3 regions of the Streptomyces sp. NPDC056480 genome follow, and region 1 is predicted to be linked to each of the others. Evidence: riboswitches for the same ligand, from Rfam matches in the RefSeq annotation. Region 1 holds a riboswitch; each other region holds the start of a gene.

Region 1 (2,253 bases):
ATGTGGAGGTGGGCGCCGGTGACGTTGCCGGTGGCGCCGACGCGGCCGATGGTCTCGCCGGTGCCCACGGTCTGGCCCGCGGAGACCGTCATGGAGGACATGTGGGCGTACCAGATCTCGGTGCCGTCCGAGAGTTCCAGGACGACGCGGTAGCCGTACGAGCCGGACCAGCCGGCCGACTTGATCGTGCCGCCGTGGACCGCCTTGAGCGGGGTGCCGGTGGGGGCGGCGAAGTCGAGGCCGGTGTGGTAGCCGGAGGACCACATCGAGCCGGACTGCATGTAGGTGGCGCTGAGGCTGTACGAGGAGAGGGGCAGCGTGTAGCTCGCGGCCAGCTTGGCGAGGCGCTCGGCCTCGGCCGCCGCCTCGGCCTTCGCCTTGGCCTCGGCTTCCGCCTTCGCCTTGGCCTCCGCCTCGGCCTTGGCCTTCGCCTCGGCGGCCGCCTTCTCCGCGGCGTCGGCCTTGGCCGCGGCCTCCGCGGCGGCCTTCTCGGCCGCCGCCTTCTCCGCCGCGGCCTTGTCGGCGGCGTCGGCGGAGGCCTGCTGCTGCTCGGCCTGCTGGAGGATGCGGGCGCGCAGGGCCTCGCCCGCGTCGCCGGCGCCGGGCGCGGCCTCGGCCGCCGGGCCGTCCTGGGTGACCAGGCCGGCCTGCTGCATCTGCGGGGCCTTGGTGCCCTGCGCGTCGTCGAGGGTGGCGTACGTGGCGACGGTGAGCGGGTTCGGGTTGGCGCGGGCCGCGCTGACCGTCTCCTGGGTCTCCTCGGGGAGGAGGTCGCCGACACCGGGGAGGTCGTGGGCGTCCGGCAGGTGGAGGTCGGGCAGGTCCGGGAGCGATATGGCCACCGGGGGCTTCTCCTGCGCGGTGGCGAGGCCACCCGCACCGACGGCCGCGATCACACCGACGCCGAGGACGGTGGAGGAGCGGGCGAAGTTGGAGCGCTGCTTGACGACACGGTGGCGGCCGCCGGAGCGGCTCTCGGCGCGGAGGGATCCCTCGGTGGGGTTCCACTCGGTGTCCGGGGCGGCAGGACCCGCACCACCACCGAAGGCATCGAAGGGGGCTTCGGGTGCGGGAGTGTTGGACGCCACGGAGGCGCGCTCCTTTCCTTCCTTCTCGCCTACCGGGTTAGCTGACGGGTTCGGAGCAGGAAGGTCTCCTACGGGCACGGTCGCACAAGTGCGAAGGGCCCGATTCACCCCAAGTAGTGGTTCCCCGGTTCCTTTTCAGGATTCGGCGCGTGCGCACGGTGCCGCCTCTTGCGACGGCTGGGACGACCGCGCTGCGTTATCGAACGTTAATAGACACGGGGTGCCGATTCCAAGCTGTTCCTCTTGATCATTCATTGAATTGGGAGGGAATGGTCCGAGTTGACCCCCCTTCAGTAAGGGAAGCCGAAACCCTCGCGATCTGACGTTATGTCAATTGTTATCGCAGTGAGACACCTTGCGACTACGGCCGGTGACCGGGCCCGCCTCGGGGGGATCCGGACCCGCCCGGCGGCACCACCGGCATCGTCCGGCGACGCTCCGGCTGCCCCGTCGCGGGACGGCTCACCGCGAGCAGCGCCATGTCGTCGGTCGACCCGCCGCCGGTGTGCAGCCGTACGTCGTCCACGAGCGCGTCGAGCAGTTCCTCGGGCCCGGGGAAGATCCGCCCGGCGAGCCGTTCCCCCGGGTCGTAGAAGACGCCCTCGGCGTTCCGCGCCTCCGAGAGGCCGTCGGTGTAGAGGAGCAGCGTGGCGCCCGGCGGGTACGGCCGCGCCTCGGCGCGGTCAGGCCACGACGCCAGCTCGCCCATGCCGAGCGGCAGCGCCGGCTCGCCCGGCTCCATCGTGTCCAGGCGCCCGTCCGCGTACAGCATCAGCGGAGGCGGGTGCCCGCGATTGACGACCCGTACGAAACCGTCGAAGGTGCCGCCCCCGTCACCGCGCGGGATCTCGGCGAGGACGGCCGTGGTGAACCCCTCGAAGGCGTCGAGCCCGTGCCGGCGGGTGCCCTCCCGGGCAAGGGCCCGTTCCAGCCGCTGCGCCACGCCCTCCAGGGTCCGCTCCTGTTCGGCCGCCTCCCGGAACGCCCCGATGACGACGGCGACGGCCTCGACCGCGTCCATGCCCTTGCCGCGGACGTCGCCGACCACGAGCCGTACCCCGTAGGGGGTGTCCTGGACGGCGAACAGGTCGCCGCCGATGAACGCGTCCGCCTGCGCCGCCTCGTACCGCGCCGCGCACTGCAGCCCGCCGATCCGCTCGGCGGG
Region 2 (2,253 bases), on a different contig from region 1:
CGACGCCCTCGGTGAAGCTGTCACCGATCGCCGCGTACGACCCGAATGCGTGCTTGTCTCTTGATCTCGAATCGTCTGCCACGGGAGCACATCCTTCCCCTTCGGATGTGACCTACGCGACCGTAAGGAGGGGTTGACGCCGGGTGACATATGCCACCGATAAAGAATTTGCCAAGCCGGAATAGAGCGGGAACACGCCGGAGGCCCGGCACGTGTGTGCCGGGCCTCGGGTGGCGACGGTGCGTCAGATGTTCACGCCGTGCTGGCGCAGCGCGGCGATCGGGTCGATGTCGGAGCCGTAGTCCGGCCCGGTGCGGATCTCGAAGTGCAGGTGGGGGCCGGTGACGTTGCCGGTCGCGCCGGAGAGGCCGATCTGCTCTCCGCCGCTCACGGTCTGGCCGGCGGAGACGGAGATCGAGGAGAGGTGGGCGTACTGCGAGAAGGTGCCGTCGGCGTGCTGGATGACGACCTGGTTGCCGTACGCGCCGCCGTCGCCGGCGGAGTAGACGGTGCCGGGGCCGACCGCGACGATCGTGGTGCCGGTGGAGGCCATGAAGTCGACACCGGTGTGGTAGCCGGAGGACCACATGGAGCCGGCGGCGCGGTACGGGGTGGACATGCCGCCGCTGACCGGGGCGAACCAGCCGGAGGCGGAGGTCGCGGCGCCGGAGGACTCCGAGGACTGCGCCGCCTTCGCGGCCGGGGCGCTCTTGGCCGGGGCGGCGGAGCGCTCGCTGCTCCGGGAGGCGCGCGAGGTGTCGCCGTTCTTCTCGGCGCTCTTCGGCGCGGCGGCCTTGGGCGCGGAGCTCTTCGGCGCGGCGGCCTTGGCGGTGCTCTTGGCGCCGAGGGTGAGCTTCATGCCGGGCAGGATGAGCGAGGGGTTCTCGCCGACGACCTGACGGTTGTCCGCGTACAGCTTCTGCCAGCCACCGGTGAGGTGGTGCTCGGCGGCGATCTTCGACAGGTAGTCGCCCCGCACGACGGAGTACGTCTTCGGCGCGGCCTTCGCGGCGGCGGGCGCGGCCTTGGCGGAGGCGGGGGCCTTCACCTGGGCGGCGGCGGTGACGGCCTGGCCGGGAGCGGCGGCCGGGGCGGCCTGCTCGGCGGCGTGGGCGCCGGTGGCACCGAGGAGCGGAAGGGCGACGACGGCACCTCCCGTACCGGCGGCGGCGATTCCGCGGGTGAGGCGGTTGGACTTGATGCGGCGGTGCTTACCCTTCGCGGGCATGGCGAATTCCTCTCCGGCGCCTACGAGGTGAGCTGTCGGGTTCGGACTGGAGATGTCCGGCCGCGCTCTCACGCGGCTTCACCCCGAGCCGTCCTGTGTCGCGGGACCGGCGTACTTCCTGGGTCCCCCGCTCCTGCCACGCATGGGATGAGTGGAATTCCGGACGGTGGCAGGATTCGGCGGTCCGACCGGATTGACGGTGACGCTAGACGAGCGGGGTCGACGCGAACAAGCCAGTGATTTCCACCGGCTTTCCGGGTACGTCCTTCCGCCCGGAATTCCGGTCACCCTCCGTGGATGACGGACCCTCGATTTCCTTTTTCCGTACGGCAATTGCTCCGGCCCGTCGGCCACGATCCGTCACTTCTATGACCCTGCTCACGCGCTGCGGCTCATCTCGCCTGCAAACAGGGCGCGTTATACGTAAGGCCCCAATTCGGACAGATCACCCATTCCCGTCCAGGGGGGTGCGCCGGCCCGGCCCCACCTGGATGATTGCCCCTGGAACCGATCTCGCGTCGGGCACCCGAACGTCGACCCTCAGGAGCATCCGTGACGCAGCAGCTGCCGCAGGTCCCGCCCATCGAAGCGAACGAGCCCGAGCTGGCCGAGGTCCGCAACTTCCGGGACGTGGGCGGCCTGCCGACGACGGACGGGCGCGCCGTGCACCCCGGCCGCCTCTACCGCAGCGGCCACCTCGCCCACGCCACCGAGGAGGACGTCGCCTTCCTCGACTCGCTCGGCCTGCACACCGTCTTCGACTTCCGGAACCTCGCCGACCGGAAGGTCGAGGGCCCGGACGTCGATCTGCCGGGTGTACGGAACGTGAACATACCCCTCAACGACCCGGCCGACGGAAAGGAGTTCTGGAAGCTGGTCCGCGACGGCGACATCGAGCAGCTGCGGGACATCCTGGGCGACGGCAAGGCCGCGACCCGAATGTCCGACTCGTACCGGAAGATGGTGGTCGAGCGGACCCCGGAGCACAGCCGGATCCTGCACGCGCTGGCCGAGGACAGCCTCCC
Region 3 (2,253 bases), on a different contig from region 1:
GCGCCATGACCGCGATCTACGACACGATGCGCTCGCTCCACTGCGACGTGGAGACCACCTGTCTGGGCCAGGCCGTCTCCACCGCCGCCGTGCTGCTCGCCGCCGGCACCCCGGGCAAGCGCATGATGCTCCCGGGCGCCCGGATCACACTGCGTCAGCCCGCCATGGACGAACCGCTCCAGGGACAGCCGAGCGATCTCGACATCCACGCCCGCGAACTGCTCCGTCTCCGCGCGCTGATGACGGGGATGCTCAGCGAGCACACGGGGCGGGACCGGGAGCGCGTCGAGGCCGACCTCGACCGCCTCACGGTCCTGGACGCGCCGGCCGCGATCGCGTACGGCCTGGTGGACCACGTGATCACGAGCCGGCGCGCGGGCGCCGGCGGCACGGCGGGGTGAGCCGGCCGTGGTTCCCGAGCTGCCGCCGCTGCCCGCCCTGACCCGCGCCGAGAGCGAACTCGTCGACGCCTACCTCGAAGTGGTCGACCTGCTGGGCAAGATCAATCCATCCAGGGGAACGCATACCTATGGCGCACTGCGCGCGGCACAAGCCCTGGTGGGACGGACGGAAGCACTCCTCCAGGCCCTGACGCTCATGCATATGCGGGGCGAGAACGAGGTGCACGCGGACACTTTGGCGCGTGCGCTCAGGGTGTTGGACGGTGAGCGCCGGGCGGACCGCGTCACCGTCCCGCGCACCCGCGCGAGTTGACATATCCGCGTGTCGTGTCGAGGTCCGGACGGCCGACGCGGACCGCAGAATCGCTCCCCCGTTCGGCGTAGTCGACGAGTCGACATATATGCCGGGTGAGTTGCGCAACAGGTGTACGCATCTGGCGGAATGGGGCGTTCCACCCCTGGTGCGGGGCTCGTAGGCCAAACCTCCGAAGATCACAAAGGCTCCCTGTCCACCCGTATGGATCAGTCGTGAGGAGCCTCACATATCGCCGTTTCAGCTCGGATTTCGACCTGGGTGTGGGTCAAGATCCCTGTCGACGACAAGCCCCCGCCACCGCGGCGGGGCGGTCCGGGCGGACGCCGAGTCCTGCCGCTGTCCCGGACGTCTGGTCGACAGGATTGGATCGGCAGGAGTGGAGGACCCGATTTTTACGGGGCGTACGCGCTGTTCCGGCAGCGAGGCCGTCCCTCGGGGTGAAGCCGCGTCAGCGGCCGGGCATCTTCGCCAGCCCGAACCCGACAGGTCATCCTTCGCAGGCGGCTGACGAAGGGTTGCGCATGACTGCGCAGATGCACGTCCCGTCCCTGCTGTCCCGGGCCGGAGCCGTCTCGGCTCTCACCCTCGCCGCCGTCGGCGGCACGCTGTTCGCACCCGGTGCGGCAACGGAGGCCCAGGCAGCCACCACGCACGCGAACAAGGCACTGAGCGTCGCCGCGTCCAAGAAGGGAGCTCCGTACCGGTACGGGAGCACCGGACCCTCCAGGTTCGACTGCTCCGGTCTGACGCTCTACGCGTACAAGAAGGCGGGCAAGTCGCTGCCCCGCACCGCGCAGCAGCAGTACAACAAGACCCGGCACATCTCCGCCTCCACCAGGCAGAAGGGGGACCTGGTCTTCTTCCACTCCGGCGGGAGGGTCTACCACGTGGGCATCTACGCCGGCAGCGGCAAGATCTGGCACTCGCCCAAGACGGGTTCCTGGGTGAAGCTCGACAAGATCTGGTCGTCGAAGGTCTACTACGGCCGCGTCCGCTGATCAGGCGGCGGTAGCGGTTCGTCCGTGAGGGGTGCGGTGGCGCCGCCGTACCCCTGACCGACAGCACGGGACCTAACAGCTGGCCACGGGGGCCACGGTCCACGGAAGAGTGATCCAGACCGTCTTGCCGCCGTCCTCGGTCGGCGTGACCGACAGACGGCCGCCGGCTTCGGCGGCGAGGACGCGGATGATGACCATCCCGCGTCCGTTGTCCTGCTGGACCGCCGCCGGGAGGCGACGGGGCCGGCGCGGATGGCTGTCGGTGACGCCGACGTGGAGCCGCTCCTCCCGCTCCAGGCGGACGTCGACCGTGAAGGTGGGCGACTGTCCGAGGGTGTGCAGGACGGCGTTGGTGGCAAGTTCGGAGACGATCAGCCGGATCGAGTCCGCGATCTCCGCGGCGTCGTCCAGACCCCAGCTCATGAGGACGTCCGCGACGTAACGCCGGGCCGTGGGGACCGAGGCGGGTTCGCTCGGCAGCGTGACGGATGCTTCCTGGTGATCTGCCATGGCGACGCTGTCCCTTTCCCACCGGGGC

The links. Region 1 has a riboswitch for cyclic di-AMP ahead of ACFQ79_RS21225 (M23 family metallopeptidase). Riboswitches for the same ligand answer to the same signal wherever they lie in the genome.
Region 2: it holds a riboswitch for cyclic di-AMP, as region 1 does, so the genes downstream of both, ACFQ79_RS22945 (peptidoglycan DD-metalloendopeptidase family protein) here and ACFQ79_RS21225 (M23 family metallopeptidase) in region 1, are expected to answer to the same signal.
Region 3: it holds a riboswitch for cyclic di-AMP, as region 1 does, so the genes downstream of both, ACFQ79_RS16360 (C40 family peptidase) here and ACFQ79_RS21225 (M23 family metallopeptidase) in region 1, are expected to answer to the same signal.

Annotation. Positions count from the first base shown of each region.
Region 1 is NZ_JBHTSA010000046.1:38,944-41,196, reverse strand. It holds gene ACFQ79_RS21225 (M23 family metallopeptidase) at 1-1,088, opposite strand, end outside; cyclic di-AMP (ydaO/yuaA leader) riboswitch at 1,100-1,246, opposite strand; gene ACFQ79_RS21220 (PP2C family protein-serine/threonine phosphatase) at 1,450-2,253, opposite strand, start outside.
Region 2 is NZ_JBHTSA010000053.1:30,172-32,424, reverse strand. It holds gene ACFQ79_RS22950 (SGNH/GDSL hydrolase family protein) at 1-82, opposite strand, end outside; gene ACFQ79_RS22945 (peptidoglycan DD-metalloendopeptidase family protein) at 245-1,228, opposite strand; cyclic di-AMP (ydaO/yuaA leader) riboswitch at 1,233-1,420, opposite strand; gene ACFQ79_RS22940 (tyrosine-protein phosphatase) at 1,781-2,253, shown strand, end outside.
Region 3 is NZ_JBHTSA010000031.1:27,439-29,691, forward strand. It holds gene ACFQ79_RS16350 (ClpP family protease) at 1-401, shown strand, start outside; gene ACFQ79_RS16355 (hypothetical protein) at 409-714, shown strand; cyclic di-AMP (ydaO/yuaA leader) riboswitch at 1,029-1,235, shown strand; gene ACFQ79_RS16360 (C40 family peptidase) at 1,239-1,715, shown strand; gene ACFQ79_RS16365 (ATP-binding protein) at 1,788-2,225, opposite strand.